One region of the Vibrio aquimaris genome, then DNA from elsewhere that is predicted to be linked to it. Evidence: predicted binding sites of a transcription regulator. Region 1 holds the regulator's gene; each other region holds the start of a gene.
What was found. The regulator MetJ, encoded in region 1, represses methionine synthesis genes. The targets are predictions, from matches to a motif close to TTAGACNTNTANANGTCTAA.

Region 1 (7,238 bases):
CACCCTGCCACCAACAACTGGATTTACACCAGAAGGGATCTGATAGTCAAACTGCTTATCTATAGGGACAGGCAAGGCTACTCGGACAATCGTCGGGCGCATATCGAATTAACACCAACTCAAAAAAACCAGTCTAGTCTATGTGAAAACCGCCCAACGGGAAAGAAACACCGTCTATTTGATTGAATTGGTTCTAGTCTGCGGTTAAAAAAGTAGCACTTTCACTCGTAAATCGGTTGATCATAGATCAGCTATTGATTAGAATGTCGCGCCTTAGTGATATGGCTTGTATGGTCAGGCGGTGTCCAAGGTAAAATTTTATTAACTTACGTGTGGTGTCCGGCATAGAATCGGATAGCGACACGGCCTATATTTAGAGGTTTTCCATGAAAGTTGGTATCCATCCAGAATACAAAGCAGTTAAAGCAACTTGTTCTTGCGGTAACTCTTTTGAGTTCAACTCAACTCTAACTAAAGAGTCAATCCACCTAGATGTATGTGACAAATGTCACCCATTCTACACTGGTAAGCAACGTATCGTTGATACTGGTGGCCGTGTTGATCGCTTCAACAAACGCTTTGGTGCTCTTGCTTCTAAGAAGTAATTTTGTCTTAGAAGTAAAAAGGACGCTGTGGCGTCCTTTTTTGTTTACTGTCACAGCCCAGCTCACTAGCAGTTCCATACAATCATTCAGTTGAGCTATCTCTCACTATCTGGTCTTATCTCCTATCATTTAACCAGATTTGTTAATTTAGCTTGCTCTCTCGCCTTTGCAGCTTGACTGACTTAATCTAGAATGATTTTTCCCTATCTAAATTATTATTAAAATGAGTGTCTACCCCCATGTCCGATGACAACAACCAAGTACTTTCTCCTGAAGAGCAATTTCGTCAGCAAGCCTTGGATTACCACGCCTACCCAACAGCAGGCAAAATTTCTGTAGAGCTATCAAAACCAGCAGAAACCGCCGCTGACCTATCGCTAGCATACAGCCCCGGTGTTGCTGAGCCTGTGCGTGAAATTGCGCAAAATGCTGAGAATGTCTATAAATACACAGCAAAAGGCAATATGGTTGCTGTTATCTCAAACGGCACTGCCATTTTAGGCCTTGGTAACTTAGGACCTCTTGCTTCAAAACCTGTCATGGAAGGGAAAGCGCTATTATTCAAACGCTTTGCAGGTTTAGATTCAATTGATATCGAAGTGAAACACCGCACTATTGAAGAGTTCGTTGATACTGTTGCCAACATCGCAGATACCTTTGGTGGCATAAACCTAGAAGACATCAAAGCTCCTGACTGCTTTGAAATCGAAAAGCAGCTTATTGAACGCTGTGATGTGCCTGTTTTCCACGATGATCAACATGGAACGGCCATTGTCACTGCTGCAGGCATGCTTAACGCCATCGAGTTACAAGGGAAGAAACTCGAAGACGCCACTATTGTTTGTTTAGGTGCAGGGGCGGCGGCGGTTGCCTGTATGGAGCTTTTGATAAAGTGCGGCGCTATGCGAGAAAAGATTTACATGCTAGATCGCAAAGGCGTGATTCATACTCGTCGTGATGACCTTAACCAATACAAACAGTTGTTTGCCAACAACACAGATAAACGCACTCTCGAAGATGTGATTGAAGGTGCGGATCTCTTCCTTGGGGTTTCTGGGCCAAACCTACTTGAACCTGAAGCACTTAAGTTAATGGCAGACAAGCCGATTGTATTTGCTTGTTCTAATCCAGATCCTGAAATCAAACCAGAGCTTGCTCATCAAGTGCGTAACGATCTCATCATGGGGACCGGACGCAGCGACTACCCGAACCAAGTCAACAATGTGCTGTGTTTCCCATTTATATTCCGCGGCGCTCTAGATGTAAGAGCGAGCGAAATTAACGACGCAATGAAACTGGCTGCGGTAGAGGCTATCCGAGATCTGGCTAAAGAAGCCGTACCCGCTGAAGTATTAAAAGCGGCTGGAGTCGATAAGCTTGAGTTTGGACCAGAATACATAATACCTAAGCCTATGGATCCTCGCTTGTTGCCAAAAGTCGCCAAAGCGGTCGCAAACGCAGCTGTAGAATCAGGCGTCGCTCGTATCGATATGCCAAAGAACTATATGCAGTAATAGATGATACTGCTTTGAACAAAAGCCGCTGACTTCCCAGTCAGCGGCTTTTTCTATTCTAGACATAATGAAATGACGATCAGCCTATCATCTGATTGACGATATAAACATTGGCAACGCAAGTATCTTGTTCTGGCTAGTCTTCATCATAAGACTCAAAAGCAATGCCCATCTCAGTCATCAACTTTTTCACTTCAGCTGGAATATCATCAGGGCGATCTTTTCTTAAGTCTTCATCCGTTGGTAGCGGCTGACCGGTATAGGCATGCAAGAAGGCCTCACAAAGCAGCTCACTATTGGTCGCATGGCGCAGGTTATTAATTTGACGACGGGTACGTTCATCCGTTAATACCTTTAGTACTTTCAGTGGGATAGAAACTGTTATCTTTTTTACTTGCTCACTTTTCTTCCCATGTTCAGCATACGGGCTTATGTATTCACCGTTCCAATCTGCCATTGCGCACCTTTATGTTTGATTATGTATAAAATTACAAAAGGTAATTTTAGCGGGATTTATGGCCACAAGCAAAGACATATAGACGTCTGGATATATTGACGTCCAAAAAAACTCAAGGTAAAGTAAAAAGAGTTGATTGGAATAACATATCTCTAACATCCACGAAAAGGTATAGTGTTATCTCCAAAGAGGTCACTACTGTTCGAAAGGAAACACTTATGAGCCGCCCTAAAACAGCCACAATTGCAGTGCGTACAGGTATAGAGTCAGATACTCAGCATCATGCTGTCGTACCGCCTATCTATCTCTCGACAAACTTTGGTTTTCCCGCCTTTGGCGAGGTGCCAAAATATGACTACACACGTTCAGGCAACCCCAACCGTGGGCTATTAGAACAAGCTCTCTCTGAATTAGAATCTGGCGCCGGCGCCGTAGTCACCAATTGCGGCACTTCAGCGCTTAATTTATGGGTTTCCGCATTTCTTGGACCAGATGATCTTATTATTGCGCCGCATGATTGTTATGGTGGAACCTATCGACTGTTCAACACACGAGCTCAAAAAGGGGATTTCAACGTTCTTTTCGTCGATCAATCAGATACTCAAGCCCTCAATTTAGCCCTTGAACAAAAACCCAAGCTCGTCCTTTTAGAAACACCATCAAATCCCTTGGTGCGGGTCGTAGATATTGCACAGGTGTGTGAGAAAGCGCATCAAGCAGGCGCAAAGGTAGCCGTAGATAACACCTTTTTAACCCCCATATTCCAAAAGCCGTTGGAACTGGGCGCCGATTTCGTGATTCACTCCACCACAAAATATATCAATGGTCATTCCGATGTGATTGGTGGTGTCATTATTACAAAAAATGAAAAGGATAGTGAAGATTTAGCTTGGTGGGGCAATTGTATTGGCGCGACAGGTACACCTTTTGATAGCTATATGACCTTACGAGGAATCAGAACTCTTGCGGCTCGGATGAGAGTCCATGAAGACAGTGCTAACCACATTTTGGCCTATCTGAGATCGCAATCCCTGGTTGGAAAAATCTATCATCCTAGCTTACCAGAGCACCCAGGCCATGAGATTGCCAAGAAACAGCAATCAGGGTTTGGTTCTATGCTCAGCTTTGAATTTTCAGGAAGTTTTGAGCAGCTTAAGTATTTCGTTGGTGAACTACAATTATTCTCTTTGGCTGAATCTCTCGGAGGTGTCGAGAGCCTTATTTGTCACCCAGCTTCTATGACTCACAGAGCCATGGGCGAAGAAGCGCTTGAAAAAGCAGGGGTATCACAACAACTCTTGCGCTTATCGGTTGGGTTGGAAGATGCAGATGATCTCATTAACGATTTGGAGCAAGCATTTAATAAAGCCAAGGAGTTGCATCGATGAACCCGTCGCGACAATTGCATAAATTTGGCGGAAGCAGTCTCGCAAACCCTGACTGTTACCGCCGAGTAGCCAAGATACTCAAAGAGTACTCCAACCCCGATGATCTCATCGTTGTCTCAGCAGCTGGAAAGACAACCAATCGCTTGATTGAGTTCTTGGATGCTCTAAACAAAGATGGCCGTATCGCCCACGAAATCCTGCAATCCCTGAGGCAGTTCCAAACCCAGTTGGTCACAGATCTACTGCAAGGCGAGTTACAAAACGAGCTTATCTCAGCTCTAAATGATGAATTTAGCACCCTAGGAGAGCTAATAGCGCCTTTAAGCGCCGCGCAAAGAGCTTCAGTGCTTGGTCATGGAGAAACATGGTCGGCGCGCTTGCTTGCAAGCTTACTCAATCAAAATGGAATGCCCTCAGTTACTCAAGATTCTCGAGCATTTCTTCGCGCACAAGCTGGAACTCAGCCAGAGGTGTACAGAGGCGACTCCTACCCTTTGCTCAAAGAGGCACTCACCCAGCATATCAATCATCGTATTGTTATTACTGGTTTTATGGCTCAAGATGGGCAAGGCCATACTGTATTACTCGGTCGAAATGGTTCCGATTACTCCGCAACCGTCATTGGCGCTTTAGCAGAAGCTTCGAAGGTAACCATATGGAGCGATGTGGCCGGTGTCTATAGCGCAGACCCTCGTTTAGTTTCCGATGCCTGTCTACTACCTTTGCTTCGCCTTGATGAAGCCAACGAGCTCGCACGCTTAGCTGCCCCAGTGCTGCATAGTCGCACTCTCCAACCTGTCGCCCAAAGCTCGATGGATCTTCATCTTCGCTGTAGTTATGACCCGGAAGCTGGTTCAACTCGTATCGAGCGAGTACTTGCTTCTGGACGAGGAGCCAAAATTATATCTTCGTTGGATGAAGTGCTGCTCATTCAGCTTCATTTTTCGATCGGGCATGACTTTGAAAGGCTCAAACAAGAAGCATTGAGCGGTTTAAAACGCGCTCAGCTTGAGCCTCTCACCTATGAAGTCCAAGAAGACCAACAAACTCTTCGTTTAGCCTACACCTCCGAAATTGCCGGTGGCGCGTTAGAATATCTGCAAGATTCCGCTATCGAAGCAGAAATCAAACTCAAAGAAGGCTTTTCTCTAGTTGCAGCGGTTGGGGCTGGTGTGACCAAAAATGCCAATCATTGCTACGGGTTTTATCAGAAGCTAAAGTCGGCCCCTGTTGAGTTCATCGCCGAATCTCAATCAGGTTTGAGCCTAGTGGCTATATTGCGCAGCACTCAGACTTCAGGCTTAGTCAAATCTATTCATAGCCAGCTATTTCAGGCACAAAAACGCGTAGGTATCGCTCTGTGTGGAAAAGGAAATATAGGTTCAAGTTGGCTTGAGCTATTTGCCAAACAAAAAAACAAGCTTGAAAAGCGCCACGGAATAAGCTTTGAGTTAGTCGCCATAGTGGATAGCCAGAACTACTGGTTCTGTCCTAAAGGTATTGATCCAACGAGTGTGAGTGACCACTATGAAGAAGAGGCAATAGAATATCAGGGAGATGAGTGGGTTCAAAAACTCGGTTCTATTCAGGGTTATGATGAGGTCATAGTACTGGATGTCACCGCCAGTCAACAACTTGCCAATCGCTATGTGGAAATTGCCGAACAAGGCATGCACCTAATCTCAGCCAATAAAGTGGCTGGCTCAGCGTCTAGTCAATACTATCACCAAGTGCAAAGTGCATTTGCCAAGATTAATCGGCACTGGTTCTATAACGCGACTGTGGGAGCTGGACTACCCATTAACCATACCGTAAGAGACCTTTGTCAAAGCGGTGATGATATTCACGCATTATCAGGCATATTTTCCGGCACACTCTCTTGGCTATTTCAGCAGTATGATGGCAGTGTACCCTTTGCAGAACTAGTTGATCTTGCTTGGCAGCAAGGACTCACAGAACCGGACCCTCGCTGCGACCTCGATGGTTCCGATGTAATGCGAAAACTGGTCATTCTTGCTCGGGAAGCAGAGCTCGACCTTGAACCTGAATCAGTCAAAGTAGAAAGCTTAGTGCCACCAGAGCTCACCAATTTGTCACTCGACGCATTTCTCGACCAAGGGCAAATACTCAGCGAACGGATGGCTGAGCGCCTAAAGCAGGCTCAAAGTGAAGACAAAGTACTGCGCTATGTCGCTCGGCTAGAAAAGGATGGCTCAGCCACTGTCGGCATTGAGGCGCTTGATAAAAACCATGCGCTAGCCAATTTATTGCCGTGCGATAACGTTTTTGCCATAGAGAGTAAATGGTACAAAGATAACCCTCTGGTGATAAGAGGCCCAGGAGCAGGCCGAGAGGTTACCGCCGGAGCCATACAGTCTGACCTCAATTTACTGGCCAGTTTACTCTAAATTATCACGCAGCCATTGGCTGCGTTTTTATTGCGCAACGTAAAGTCCTCATGTTGAAAAGGATTAATATTAAACTTGAGAAAAATTCATGACGGCACGGTTGACTTTAAACCCTATTCATTACATGATTTAGACATATAGACGTCTAAACGTAAATTTAAAGAATTTGTATTTTTGTGGTCATGCGACACCACATGGAGAAAGTAAGATGGGATATACACACGCTGGCCACATTGATGCCCTAAATCAGAACATTGCTGAACTTGCCGACAATATCAATGTATCGTTTGAGTTTTTTCCGCCCAGCAGTGAAAAAATGGAAGAAACACTATGGAACTCAGTTCACCGGCTAAAGACCTTAAAACCCAAGTTTGTGTCCGTCACCTATGGCGCTAATTCTGGCGAGCGAGACCGAACTCATTCCATTATTAAAGAAATCAAAGCGCAAACTGGCTTAGTAGCGGCTCCTCATTTAACTTGTATCGATGCATCCAGAGAAGAGCTTATCCGTATTGCTGAAGACTACTGGGCCAACGGAATTCAAAGTATTGTGGCCCTTCGCGGTGATATTCCTCCTGGTGGTGGCAAACCTGAAATGTACGCCTCCGATCTGGTTATTTTGCTCAAGCAGCGCCATGACTTTGATATCTCAGTAGCCGCATTTCCTGAAGTTCATCCTGAAGCCAAAAGTGCGCAGGCGGATTTGCTCAACCTGAAACGCAAAGTGGAAGCCGGAGCAAACCGCGCGATCACCCAGTTTTTCTTTGATGTAGAAAGTTACCTGCGCTTTCGCGATCGTTGCGTTGCTGCGGGAATAGACGTAGAAATCGTACCTGGCATCTTACCTGTTTCCAACTTCAAACAAG
Region 2 (7,238 bases), 550 kb from region 1:
AGCGAATCGCTTTGGTAGTAGACCCTATGCTGGCAACAGGTGGCTCCATGATCGCTACCATTGACTTACTCAAAGAAAAGGGATGTAACCAGATTAAAGTCTTGGTATTGGTTGCAGCACCTGAAGGCATTGAAGCGCTTAAAAAAGCTCACCCAGATGTTGAGCTTTACACTGCCGCTATCGATGAAAAACTTAACGATAAAGGTTATATCGTGCCAGGTTTAGGCGATGCGGGCGATAAGATTTTCGGCACGAAATAAATGTAAGTAAGTTAAACAAAAAGGGAGCCATGGCTCCCTTTTTACATCGTTACTGTAATCTATTTACGCTATTACCAGCCTTTGACTACGCCGCCTTGGAAAATCTTATAGGCTGCGCTGTAGACTTCTTCAGTTTGGTAAGACTTGATGAAGTTCTGCACATTCTCAGCGTTGACATTATCTTCGCGTGCTACCACTAGGTTCACGTATGGTGATTCTTTATCTTCAACAAATATGCCGTCTTTTTGCGGTGTTAACTTGATAGAGCTGGCATACGTTGTATTGATTACAGACAAAGTTACATCATCTAAAGAGCGCGGAAGCTGCGCTGCATCTAGCTCAACAAGAGTGACATTTTTTGGATTCTCGGTAATATCGCGAACGGTTGCAAGTAGCCCAACACCTTCACGCAATTTAATAATGCCTTGTTGCTCAAGCAACAGTAACGAGCGGCCAAGATTGGTTGGATCGTTAGGGACTGCGATACGATCACCATCAATAATCTCATCAACCGATTTCACTTTCTTAGAGTAGCCAGCGATAGGGTAAACAAAGGTGTTGCCAGCAATTGATAGTTTGTAACCGCGATCTTTGATTTGCTGATCTAAGTATGGTTTGTGCTGAAACGCGTTAACGTCAATTGAGCCATCGTCCAGCGCAGCGTTAGGAGTAACATAATCACTAAAAGTGACCAGCTCCACCTCAAGGCCATATTTCTCTTTAGCGACTTTTGCCGCGACTTCTGCAACCTGAGCTTCGGCACCGGCCATGACACCTACTTTTATTTTATTTGCGTTGTCTTGCTTGTCACCACATCCTGCCAATACCAACGCTGAGGCGGCGACAGCCGTGGCAAGTAGGCCTTTAATTCCAAATTTCATGACTTTACTCCTTAACTTCAATTCAAATATGCTTATCTATGATCGACACGGCGTACAAGTGCATCACCGATCGATTGAATAATCTGTACTAAAACAATCAACATAACGACAGTTACCGCCATGATCACCACATCATAGCGATGAAATCCATAGCGAATCGCTACATCACCAAGCCCGCCGCCACCGACGGTTCCTGCCATTGCTGAATAACTCACTAAAGTGACCAGTGTAATCGTGACTGAGTTAACTATAGTGGGAAGAGCTTCTGGTAGCAGTACTTTACTAATGATTTGTAGGGGAGTGGCCCCCATAGATTGAGCCGCTTCAACCAAGCCAGTTGGCACTTCCAGTAATGCACTTTCAATCAGGCGAGCAACAAATGGGATAGCCCCTATGGTCAGTGGGACAATGGCAGCCGTTGTGCCGATAAAGGTGCCAACTAGAATTTTTGTAACTGGAATAATGGCAACCATAAGCACAAGAAAGGGTACTGAGCGACCTATGTTTACAATAGCGCCTAGCATACGGTTCAATTTGGTATTTTCCAGTAATCCGCCTTTTTTGGTGGTATGCAGGATAACGCCTAGCGGAATGCCGAGCGCAAAACCGACAATACCAGCAACGGCAACCATGTATAAAGTCTCACCCGTTGCATTGATTAAAAGCTGGCTATTTAGGTTTAGCCATTGTGACAGAGTTTCAAAGGACATAACCTAGCACCTCGACTTTTACATTGTGCGCGCGAAGAAATTCAATCGCGGCTTTATCATCGCTTTCATTGCCAAACAGTTCTGCGACCATCATGCCAAATTTAACCCCGCCAGCGTAATCGAGATCAGAGCTAAGAATACTGACATCAATATTGAATTTACGCGCGATTTGACTCATCACTGGTGCATCAACGGTCGCACCGGTAAACTCGAGGCGAACCAGCGGATAGCTGCCTTCAACGCGAGTTGACTGAAGGCGTGCCTGGTAATCTTCCGGTATTGAAAGATCAAGTGTAGAGCGGATAAATTCATGGGCGAGCTCGGTCTTCGGATGAGCGAAGATCTCTCCCACAGAGCCACTTTCGACCAGCTCTCCGCCTCCAATAATTGCTACTTCATGGCAGATGCTTTTTACCACATCCATTTCATGGGTAATCAGGAGCATAGTAATATTGAGCTTACGATTAATTTCTTTTAGCAGCTCTAAGATTGATTGAGTGGTGGCGGGATCAAGTGCGCTGGTGGCTTCATCACACAGCAATACCTTGGGATCGCTTGCCAGTGCTCTCGCAATGGCGACACGTTGTTTTTGACCGCCACTTAAATTTGCAGGGTAACTTTCATGCTTGTCGGCTAAGCCTACCAGTTTAAGCAGCTCAGTGACTTTGTTCTTTATATGTGCTTTTTCTTTGCCAGCCAGCTCAAGTGGCAAGGCAACATTGTCAAATACTGTTCTTGATGAAAGCAGATTAAAGTGTTGGAAAATCATACCGATATTGCGGCGTGTTTCACTCAGTTGCGATTTAGATAATTGTGTTAAATCGACGCCATCGACAACGATGGAGCCTGAAGTTGGTGCTTCCAACATATTAACGCAGCGAATCAGCGTACTTTTCCCTGCTCCTGATGAGCCAATTACACCAAATATGGTGCCTTGAGGAATATTAAGATTAATATCCTTTAAGGCATGTATTTCTTTGTTTCCTTGCAGAAATACTTTGTTTACTTGATTTATTTCAATCATCGAGAAATCCGCGCTCAGGTTAAGGTCAACTGACGTTTGAACATAGCTTATGTTCGAAAGGTAGCAAACCCCAATCAAAAGTCGATAGTTTGGTACTACGCCATACAGATCACAGATGCTATGGTTTCATACTAAATGTGTCAATAGATATTTTTACGTCTAGACGTCTAAATACCTTTTTTCATCAAAACCAAGTGGAATTAGATAGTGCTGAATGAAATAAAGCGTGCAATAATTCAGGCATGTGTTGGCCTTTCAAGCAGAATGTATGCGTGAAAGACAAGTGAGCAATAGTAAAAAAGAGAAGTTAATTTTGGCAAAACCTGCTGTCTTTCTAGATCGTGATGGTGTGATTAATGTCGATCACGGGTACGTGCATGATGAACATGATTTTGAGTTTATTGAAGGTGTGTTTGAAGCAACCAAAAAACTCAAACAAATGGGTTATTTGTTAGTGCTAGTCACTAATCAATCTGGCATTGCTCGTGGTAAGTTCAGCGAAGATCGCTTTTTATCGCTGACCCAGTGGATGGACTGGAATTTCGTTGATAATGGCGTCGAATTCGATGGTTTCTATTATTGCCCTCATCATGCAGAACATGGTCAAGGCAAGTACCAGCAGGATTGTGATTGTCGAAAACCCAAACCTGGTATGTTTATTTCGGCGCGTGATTATCTTGATATTGATATGGAAAAGTCAGTGATGGTCGGTGATAAAGCCGAAGATATGATGGCTGCGCAATCTGCTGGAGTAGACACTCGTATATTGGTTCGCACTGGTAAACCTGTTACTGATAAGGGACAAGCTTTGGCTTCTGTGGTGCTGGATAGTCTCAGAGAAGTTCCTGACTACTTAGGTAAATAAAGCAATAAGCTAACGGCCATATATTGTGGCCTTTTTATTGGGTAAAAAATAATGAATGTGAAAGTACTTAGCAGCGTTTGGCTGGTTATGATGCTACAAGCATGTAGCACCTCGTATGTGACTTACCATTGCCAAGCAGATAAAGAGTTTGATGTGGCTTACACGAAAGGTCATGAGTCGGCTGTTTTAAGAGTTGGTAATCAAGAATACACTTTGATGCAAGTTCCCGCCGGGTCTGGGGTAAAGTACGTTCAAACTGGTGATGAAAAAACCAAGGTTAATTCTATTGTATTGCACACGAAAGGTGAACATGCACGCTTGGAAGTTGGATCTGAAGTTTATAAGGGATGTAGAATATAGTTGTCTTAACTATTTGATGTTCCGTAAGGAATTGTTCACAAGCCATTATGAGTAAAAAACTGACTATCCTTGATATCGCCAAACTTTCTGGTGTAGGAAAATCCACTGTATCTCGTGTTCTCACCAACGACCCTAAGGTAAAGCCCGAAACGCGGGCAAAAGTAGAGCGTGTGATTGAAGAGTCCGGTTATGTTCCTTCTAAATCGGCTCAGGCCATGAGAGGGGGCAGTCAAAAAGTGGTAGGCGTTATTATTTCCCGCTTGGACTCTCCTTCTGAAAATCGTTCGGTTGGCAGTATGCTTCAGGTTCTCTATCGCAGTGGCTATGATGCTGTCATTATGGAAAGCCAGCTGAACCGCCGTTTAGCGAATGAACACCTCGATGTACTTGGTAAACGCAATGTTGACGGCATTATTGTTTTTGGTTTCAGTGACTTTGATGTTGAACGTTTAGCCAATTGGCAGGGCAGATCTGTCGTAATTGCCATGGATACGAAAGCCACCTCGTCGATTAATTATGACAATGATGGGGTAATCCGTTTAGCCCTAGAACATCTTGCTCGCCAAGGTGCCAGAGATATCGCCTTTATTGGCGTTGATCCTTGCGACCAAACCACTGGTTATTTACGCCTTGAATCGTATCTTAGCTGGTGTGACCAAAACGGACGCATTGCTAACTATCAAACGGGACAACTTAACCTTGAAAGTGCGTATAAATTGGTTGATCAAGTCCTTACCCAAGAGACTCAAGCTATCAGCTGCGCAAGCGATACTCTAGCGCTTGGAGTCATTAAACGTCTTCAGGAGCTTGGTCGTGAGGATGTCATGGTCACTGGAGTTGGAGGCAGTGAATTGCTATCTTTCCTTTTCCCTAATGTCTTCAGTATTGATCCTGGTTATGCCAAAGCAGGGGAAAAAGCCGCTAATCTTTTGATTTCTCATATTAATGGAGAGACTGACCCAGAACATCTCACTCAAAGCCCAATTCTCAGCTAACTTACTTATTATTATATATTTTTAAATTATACTGTGATCTTATTCAATTAATGGGACCGTTCCCATTTATATTTGTCGATAGATTTGACACTATGTTTCCCACATTGGGAATGTTCCCAAAGATTATATTCATAGCGCGGAGTCATTTACTCTGTGTAAAGTAAAAGTCCAATTCAGGGTGGATAAACTATGAGCAAGATTTTACGGCAAGAGGTCGAGGATCTAATAGAGAATGTGGGTGGGCGAGATAATATCGCGAGTGTAAGCCACTGTTTGACGCGCCTTCGTTTTGTTTTAAATGATACCAGCCAAGCAGATATTAAAGCACTGGAAGCGCTGTCTTTAGTTAAGGGGTGCTTTACCAACGCTGGTCAGTTTCAAGTTGTCGTTGGCACTGATGTTGATGAAGTGTATAAGATTTTGATTGAGCTTTCTGGGCAATCTGGTGCGTCTAAAGATGAAGCTAAGCAAGCGGCTCGTCAGAACATGAATCTATTAGAGCGCGGTATCTCACATCTTGCTGAAATCTTTGTTCCTCTTCTGCCAGCAATCATTACCGGTGGTTTGATCTTAGGTTTCCGTAATGTGATTGGCGACATCAAGATGTTTGATGGGCAATCTTTGACCCAAATTAGCCAGTTCTGGGCAACAGTGCACAGCTTTTTATGGTTAATTGGCGAAGCTATTTTCTTCTTTCTTCCTGTTGGCGTGTGTTGGTCAACGGTTAAGAAGCTTGGCGGGACGCCCATTTTGGGCATTACCCTCGGTGTTACCTTAGTTTCTCCACAACTGATGAATGCTTATCTCATCGGCAAGCAAATGCCTGAAGTATGGGATTTTGGATGGTTTGCGATTGAAAAAGTCGGCTATCAGGCTCAGGTGATCCCTGCGATGCTAGCAGGTGTTGCGCTTGCTTTCATTGAAACTAACCTAAAGCGTATCGTTCCTTCGTACCTATATCTGGTTGTGGTGCCTTTTGTTTCGATCATTGTTTCTGTCGTGCTTGCGCACTCTTTAATTGGTCCACTTGGACGCACCTTAGGTGATGGTGTGGCTTTTGCTGCTAAAGCCGCGATGACAGGTGATTTTGCAATTATTGGTTCTACTATCTTTGGCTTTTTATATGCGCCCTTAGTTATTACTGGTATTCACCATACCACCAACGCGGTCGATCTGCAGTTGATGCAAGACTTGGGTGGAACACCTATCTGGCCTTTGATTGCTTTATCAAATATTGCTCAGGCTTCGGCTGTGGTTGGCATTATCATCATCAGCAAAAAGCATGGTGAACGTGATATCTCGGTGCCTGCTGCCATATCCGCTTATCTTGGAGTCACAGAACCTGCTATGTACGGTATTAACCTCAAGTATAAATTCCCTATGCTAAGCGCCATGATAGGTAGTGCGATTGCTGCGGCGATTTGTGGTAGTGCTGGTGTAATGGCAAACGGTATTGGTGTAGGTGGCTTGCCCGGTATCCTCTCCATTCAGCCACAGTTTTGGGGTATCTACGCATTAGCTATGTTAGTCGCTATTGTTGTCCCTACTGCATTGACGTTATTTTTCTATAAGCGTGCTCAAATGAAAGGTGAGTTAGAGCCAGCGAACGCGTAATGATAGTTTAGGCCGAGGCAGTATTTTCAAACACTCGGCCTTTTTGTAATTTTTATTTTTGGTAAGTGAATTAGACGATGACATTCAGCACGGATCCTAATTGGTGGAAAACCGCATCCATCTATCAGATTTATCCTAAGAGTTTTTGTGACAGCGGCGATAAAGGTACAGGAGATATCCAAGGTATTATCTCTAAGCTAGATTATCTCAAGTTGCTTGGTATTGATGCTATTTGGCTTACCCCAGTGTACCAGTCGCCTATGGTCGATAATGGTTACGATATTTCTGACTATTACGCTATCAATCCTGATTTTGGGACTATGCAAGACTTTGAGCAGTTAGTTGCAAAGGCTCGTCAACGTGATATTCGCATCATCATGGATATCGTTGTTAACCATACCTCAACCAAGCACGCTTGGTTTCAATCTGCTTTAGGGGATAAAAATAGCCCTTACCGCGACTACTATATTTGGAAAGATCCTATCGACGATGAAGTCCCCAATAACTGGCAATCTAAGTTTGGTGGCAG
Region 3 (7,238 bases), 210 kb from region 1:
ATCGAAGAATGAATAGTTGTTATCGTGCCAGACTCAATTTCAAACGCATCATCCAAGGCTTTGATAATCGGAACGATACAATTGGTGGTACAAGAACCATTAGAAACCACCCTGTGTTCTGCTTTGAGAGTGTGGTGGTTAACCCCGTAGATAATCGTATTATCAAGATCATGGGCGCCAGGATGTGAGAAGAGAACTTTCTTTGCTCCAGCCTTAATATGCTCTTGGCCATCAGCTTGTGTGCCAAAAACACCTGTACAATCTAGTACTAAATCAACCTCAAGATCTCGCCAAGGCAATAAGTCTATCTCGGCAAGGTGTAGAATACGAATCGAATCAAACTCGCCCGTACCTTCGTATGGAGCATCATGGTGGATATATATGTGCTCTTGATCATTAGTGACTTTTCGACCAAATCGACCATGACTTGTATCATATTGCAGTAGATGTGCCATCGCATCGGGTTGAGCCAGTTCATTAACTGCAACAACCTTAATTTGCTGATTTTTCCCGCTCTCGTATACCGCACGCAGCACATTACGACCGATACGTCCAAATCCATTGATCGCAACTTTTAACATGGCTCCATCCCTTACATCATTTTCGTATCACGAATACTACCTGATAGATATATAAAGCGCATTAGATTATACCTACAATCATCGCTTTTAATTCATTTTACGGTTTATAGCCGAAGGCTAATTTTCTCGAACTAACATCTATCCTATTGATAAAAAATAAACACTAGGATCCAAGCAACATTCTGACGCTTAAGACCGAAACTGTGTCCACTGGTATAGATTACTTAGGTACAAACCTTGATTTGGTAGATGGCTAAAATGATAAAAGCCGGAAAGATTTCCGGCTTACAAACCAATACTCCATTGGAGCACTCTCTCTAAATAAAAAAGCAAACTCTATCGTAGGATATTCATATGCTCCAGCATGTATTCTAGAACTTCGTTGCTAGAGTCAAGGAGGTTTTCTATCACGTCAAGATGATCGCACTTACTGGCAAGGAAAATACTGCACTCCTGCTGATTATTGAGGACTGCCGCATGATATTCCTTAGTTTGTCGAAAAAACTCAGGGGTATCAAACTCTGGTATAATCAGGTGTAAATGACTTAGAGTCTGACTCGGCGGAAAATCACTCAATAATGGGCTAACCTCCTCTGATGATTCTTTGGTCATTTTAATACTGTCGTTAACGAAGCTGTTTACAAGAGGCCGAATATCAAACAGCCCTGCAATTGAAAATACATCCTTCAGTTTTTGTCTTCCTTCTTGTGTGACCCCAAGTTTGCTCCAGTCTGTTTTATGAAGCATAGAAACTAGCTGACCACCAGCTGAATGCCCCACTAAATAGACAGCAGGAACTCTATTTTTAGCTGCAAAGGAAAGGACCTCTGCGACTGCGAACTGCATTTGTTTAAGGATCGATTCCATAGGAGCATCGTTTGCCCAATCCGTGGCCATTCGATAACCTGGCATATAAACACTAAACCCTTGTTGATTGAATGGTTCAGCAATAAACCCGAATTGCTCTTTAGAAAACCATTGCCACCAACCGCCATGTATGTAAACAACGATTGGAGCATCTTCAGAAATACCTTCAGTTCTATATACGTCCATGGTTCCCAAAAACTCTCCTTCTCCGTAGTTTATCTGGCTAAGCCCAGATCCTACTCTCGCTCTATAACGGTCGCTGTTTTGGGTAGTAAACTCAATATGTTTGGGCAACAATTCCTCAGTAGGTAACCTTTTAGTCCACAACGTGGGATTGTATTGTTCATCTGCCAGCTCACGAGTGAAATATTGTGCCACGGATGTTAAGTGTGTCTTAGTCATTGATTATTCCTCAGAGATTGATTAAGCACATTATTAATGATTTCATTAAGCAACAAAAGAGAGCTAATTTGATACTAACTGTGTAATATTTTTAAACTATGAATAAATTTATGCGTCACATGATCATCTTCACTAAAATAGTTGAGACAGGATCCATTACCGCGGCTGCTCGTGACTTGGGAGTCGGTAAATCGGTAATTAGCCAACATCTAAAGGCGTTGGAAGAAGAATTAGAGGTCTTGTTGCTAAGACGCTCAACACGTCAGCTGCTGCTTACTCCAATAGGAGCAGAGTTTTTTGAGCGGTGTAAAAGAATAAGCGCTCTTGTTGATGAAGCATGGGATGTCGCACGAGTGAGTCAAATTGAGCCAAAGGGAAGCGTTAAGATCAGTTCACCTCATGCGCTAATAGAGCCAGTTGTATCGCCCGCTATTGGACATTTGGTAAGTATTTATCCAGATTTAGTTCCAACTATTTTGGCTAATGATGGCAGTGTTGATTTGTTTGAAACAGGTGCAGATATTGCGATCCATCTCGGAGGATTGCCATCAAGTGATTATAAACAACGCCGAATTGGTAGCTTAAAAAAAGTTCTTTGTGCAAGCCCTACATATATTCAAAATCACGACTTAAACATAACTCAACTCATAAAGAACCCTTCACTACTACACAAATGTGACTATGTCGCAAATATCTGGGAGGGTAAATCCATTCATTATACGTTGGAGCATTCGTCTTCAAGCCATAGTATTGATGTGTCAATGAAGGCTAGTCGCTTTAATGACTCTGTACATTCAGTCATTGCAATGGTTAAAGCTGGCGCAGGCATGGCGCTGATTCCGGAATTTATGTTCGAAAATTTTCAACGTAAAGGTGAGTTAGAAAACGTGTACCCTGGGTATACGCTTTCAGCAGTTCCTGTGTATGCAGTGCACAATTATGGTAGCACGCCTCCTCTGAACACGACAATTTGCACAGACTTTATTGAGAGGCAACTAAGAAAAATCACATAGACACTATGTGTATAGTTATACCATCATATAGGCACAAACTCTGCAGAGGAAGGCTTATTTATTATGTAAATACACCCCATAATAGCTCAGCATTCGGTACAATGATATTCTAGATGAGATGGTTAATGCCCAATCAGCCAATCTCAATACCTTTCTCGCAAGCCTATTTGATTCGCAGCTAGCAGATACTTTTTTAGAAGCTCCGAATAACGATCATATCTCTGTGAAAGTTGAAAACAGCGGCTTGCTCCTCATACCATAAAGCCCCGCATCGCGAGGCTTTGTTTAGCGCAAGATGAATTAATCGAGTAATTCTTTCGCTGTGTTCAGCACATTTTCAGTGGTAAAGCCGAACATCTTAAATAGCTCGCCTGCTGGTGCTGATTCACCAAAGGTTGTCATACCTATGATGCGGCCGTCAAAGCCAACATACTTGTACCAGAAGTCAGCAATACCCGCTTCAATAGCCACACGCGCTGTCACATCTGATGGTAGAACGCTTTCGCGGTACGCTGCGTCTTGTCTGTCAAAGGCATCAGTCGATGGCATAGACACCACGCGTACTTGTGTACCTTGCGCGCTTAGCTCAGCGGCAGCGTCAACTGCAAGCTCTACTTCGGAACCTGTGGCAATTAAAATAAGCTCTGGCTGGCCTTGGCAGTCTTTTAGGATGTAACCACCTTTGGCAATGTTCGCCACTTGCTCTGCGCTGCGCTCTTGCTGCGCGAGGTTTTGACGAGAGAAGACCAGAGCAGTTGGCGCATCTTTACGCTCAATCGCCAGTTTCCAAGCCACAGCAGATTCAACCTGATCACACGGACGCCATGTGTTCATGTTTGGCGTCATGCGCAATGAAGCCATTTGCTCAACAGGTTGGTGTGTTGGGCCATCTTCACCTAAACCAATCGAGTCGTGCGTGTAGACTTGAATGTTTTGGATCTTCATCAATGCGGCCATACGCATCGCATTACGTGCGTATTCCATAAACATAAGGAAAGTCGCGCCGTAAGGGACAAAGCCGCCGTGCAAAGCAATACCATTCATGATGGCTGTCATGCCAAATTCACGCACGCCGTAGTGGATGTAGTTACCTGATGCATCTTCCGCCGATACTGACTTAGAGCCAGACCACATAGTGAGGTTTGAAGGCGCTAAGTCGGCAGAGCCGCCCAAAAATTCTGGCAGCATTTGACCAAAGGCTTCCAGCGCGTTTTGCGACGCCTTACGTGAAGCAATATTGGCAGGGTTAGCTTGCAAATCTGCGATGATTTGGCTGGTTTTTTGTTCCCACTCAGCAGGCAGTTCGCCATTTAGACGGCGCTTAAGCTCTGCCGCTTCTGCTGGGTAAGCTGCAGCATAAGCGTCAAATTTTTCATTCCACGCTGCTTCTTTGGCTGTGCCAGCTTCTTTGGCATCCCACTGGGCATAGACATCCGCAGGGATTTCAAATGGACCATGTTCCCAACCCAATTGCTTGCGAGTAGCCGCAATTTCATCAGCGCCAAGCGGAGCACCGTGACAATCGTGAGAGCCTGATTTATTCGGTGAACCAAAACCAATAATGGTTTTAGTACAAATTAATGTTGGACGAGGATCGGCTTTCGCAGCTTTGATCGCCGCATCGATCGCTTCAGGATCGTGGCCATCAACCGCTGGAATAACATGCCAGCCATAAGACTCAAAACGCTTAGGCGTATCATCAGAGAACCAGCCTTCAACGTGACCATCGATTGAAATGCCGTTGTCATCCCAAAACGCGATAAGCTTACCAAGACCTAGTGTACCCGCCAAAGAACACGCTTCATGCGAGATCCCTTCCATCAAACAGCCATCGCCCATAAAGGCGTAGGTGTAGTGATCGACAATGTCATGGCCTGACTTGTTAAACTGCGCCGCTAGCGTTTTTTCCGCAAGGGCCATACCGACTGCATTGGTAATGCCTTGGCCAAGAGGCCCCGTAGTCGTTTCAACACCTGGTGCGTAACCATATTCTGGGTGACCCGGGGTTTTAGAATGCAGCTGACGGAAGTTTTTCAGCTCATCAATCGACAACGCGTAGCCTGAAAGGTGCAACAAAGAGTATATCAGCATAGAGCCATGGCCGTTCGACAGTACGAAACGGTCACGATCGGCCCATTCAGGGTTTGCTGGGTTGTGATTTAGATGTGAGCGCCAAAGAACTTCAGCGATATCCGCCATGCCCATTGGGGCGCCTGGGTGACCAGAATTGGCTTGTTGTACGCCGTCCATGCTAAGGGCACGAATAGCGTTAGCTAGGTGTTTGCGGGAAGACATGTTTGCTCCTGAGTGCATTAAGCGAAAAACAGATTTGAATGTCTTTTATTCTCTCAAAGCGTTCAGGCCACTGCAAACGTTTTACTGACTAATACACACTCTCTAGTAACTTTAAAAACTAATATAATAATCAACAATATCTGGATAATAAAAGCAAACAATTGAATATGAAATAGTAAAAAAAGCTTGAAATTAGCACTAGCAAAACTAAAATAGACGTCTAGAAGTAGATACACCTACTATTATTGAACCTATTCTATACTAGTGAATAAGCTCATTCACTATCCCAAATTAAAGCGGAGCTATCATGGCTAAACACCTGTTTACTTCTGAGTCAGTATCAGAAGGTCATCCAGATAAAATTGCAGACCAAATTTCTGATGCAGTGCTTGATGCGATTATTGAACAAGACCCCAAAGCTCGCGTTGCTTGTGAAACTTATGTCAAAACTGGCATGGTGATGGTGGGTGGTGAAATCACAACCTCAGCATGGGTAGATATCGAAGAGTTAACTCGTCAAACCGTTCGTGAGATTGGCTACATCAACTCAGAAATGGGCTTTGATGCTGATTCTTGTGCCATTCTAAACACCATAGGTAAGCAATCGCCAGATATTAACCAAGGTGTCGATAAGAGCGACCCTAAAGAGCAAGGCGCCGGTGACCAAGGCATCATGTTTGGTTACGCAACCAATGAAACCGATGTGTTAATGCCAGCTCCTATCACTTACTCTCATCTTCTGGTTCAAAAACAAGCCGAAGTACGTAAAAACGGCACTCTACCTTGGCTAAGACCTGATGCTAAGTCTCAAGTTACGTTCCAGTATGATCAAGGCAATATCGTAGGTATTGATGCAGTTGTACTTTCAACTCAACACAGTGAATCAATCTCTACACCTGAGCTTCGTGAAGCGGTAATGGAAGAGATCATCAAACCTGTTCTTCCTTCTGAATGGTTAAACAAAGATACCAATTACTTCATCAACCCAACAGGCCGCTTTGTTATCGGTGGACCTATGGGTGACTGTGGTCTAACGGGTCGTAAAATCATTGTCGATACTTATGGTGGTGCAGCCCGACATGGCGGTGGTGCATTCTCAGGTAAAGATCCATCTAAAGTAGACCGCAGTGCTGCATACGCAGCACGTTATGTAGCAAAAAATATTGTTGCTGCTGGACTAGCAGAACGCTGTGAAATTCAGCTTTCTTACGCCATAGGCGTTGCCGATCCAACGTCGATTATGGTGGAAACATTCGGCACAGAAAAAGTGTCTAAGGAAGTCATTGTCGAAGCGGTTCGTCAACACTTTGATTTGCGCCCATACGGTCTCCAAGAGATGCTTAATCTTCTTCAACCAATTTATAAAAAGACTGCAGCCTACGGTCACTTTGGTCGTGAAGAATTTCCATGGGAAGCGACAGATAAAGCAGTGCTACTGCGTGAGTTTGCAGGCCTAAATTAATCTAATTTACCTATTAACAAAGGACTTCTGGATATCCAGAAGCCCTTTGTTTTATGCCACAAAAAGCAATAAGCAAATTTGTAATTTTTTGTTAAGGGGTCAATAGTTAACAAAAGGTTAAGAAACGAATGGTAATTTCTTAACCTACAAGTTACAGATGCGCAGCTTAACCAGCGGTCGCAAAGCCGAGCATCGTGTTCCAACACGCCACTTTCAAAGAAAAGTGGTCTATGACTGAGAATCGATCAAGGAGGATATATGCCTCGTACGGTGAACCAACAAGAAGATATAGATCAAAAACAACAACCCGTGCCAGACAGTGAATATGCGCGCACAATCCCATGTAATGAACTCAATGTATCGGCGCCTTTTCATTGGTTATCACTCGGTTTACAAGATTTTATACGTGCTCCTCTAATTAGCGGATTTTATGGTTTATGTTTTATGGCCGCAGCAATAGGAATCGTATTACTTGTTCAGTGGCAAGGTACACATCTGGTCGTAATGCCAAGTTTAATTGTGTACGGATTGATAGGTCCCTTCCTTGCTTTAGGACTCTATGATGCAGCTTGGGAACTGGAAAAAGGTCACAAGCCAAAGCTGTTACACTCAATGAAA

Region 2: the regulator MetJ is predicted to act here: its motif matches at 3,027-3,046, upstream of metN (methionine ABC transporter ATP-binding protein MetN).
Region 3: the regulator MetJ is predicted to act here: its motif matches at 5,371-5,390, upstream of metK (methionine adenosyltransferase).

Annotation. Positions count from the first base shown of each region.
Region 1 is NZ_CP045350.1:203,757-210,994, reverse strand. Features, by position in the region: gene priA (primosomal protein N') at 1-102, opposite strand, end outside; gene rpmE (50S ribosomal protein L31) at 387-605, shown strand; gene FIV01_RS00975 (malic enzyme-like NAD(P)-binding protein) at 845-2,119, shown strand; gene metJ (met regulon transcriptional regulator MetJ) at 2,256-2,576, opposite strand; gene FIV01_RS00965 (O-succinylhomoserine (thiol)-lyase) at 2,795-3,964, shown strand; gene FIV01_RS00960 (bifunctional aspartate kinase/homoserine dehydrogenase II) at 3,961-6,372, shown strand; gene metF (methylenetetrahydrofolate reductase) at 6,581-7,238, shown strand, end outside.
Region 2 is NZ_CP045350.1:754,266-761,503, forward strand. Features, by position in the region: gene upp (uracil phosphoribosyltransferase) at 1-260, shown strand, start outside; gene FIV01_RS03460 (MetQ/NlpA family lipoprotein) at 332-1,141, opposite strand; gene FIV01_RS03465 (methionine ABC transporter permease) at 1,174-1,851, opposite strand; gene metN (methionine ABC transporter ATP-binding protein MetN) at 1,841-2,875, opposite strand; gene gmhB (D-glycero-beta-D-manno-heptose 1,7-bisphosphate 7-phosphatase) at 3,189-3,740, shown strand; gene FIV01_RS03480 (MliC family protein) at 3,792-4,100, shown strand; gene treR (trehalose operon repressor TreR) at 4,148-5,095, shown strand; gene treB (PTS trehalose transporter subunit IIBC) at 5,285-6,709, shown strand; gene treC (alpha,alpha-phosphotrehalase) at 6,787-7,238, shown strand, end outside.
Region 3 is NZ_CP045350.1:412,240-419,477, reverse strand. Features, by position in the region: gene epd (erythrose-4-phosphate dehydrogenase) at 1-581, opposite strand, end outside; gene FIV01_RS02030 (alpha/beta hydrolase) at 918-1,850, opposite strand; gene FIV01_RS02025 (LysR family transcriptional regulator) at 1,961-2,863, shown strand; gene tkt (transketolase) at 3,164-5,158, opposite strand; gene metK (methionine adenosyltransferase) at 5,466-6,620, shown strand; gene FIV01_RS02010 (DUF2189 domain-containing protein) at 6,879-7,238, shown strand, end outside.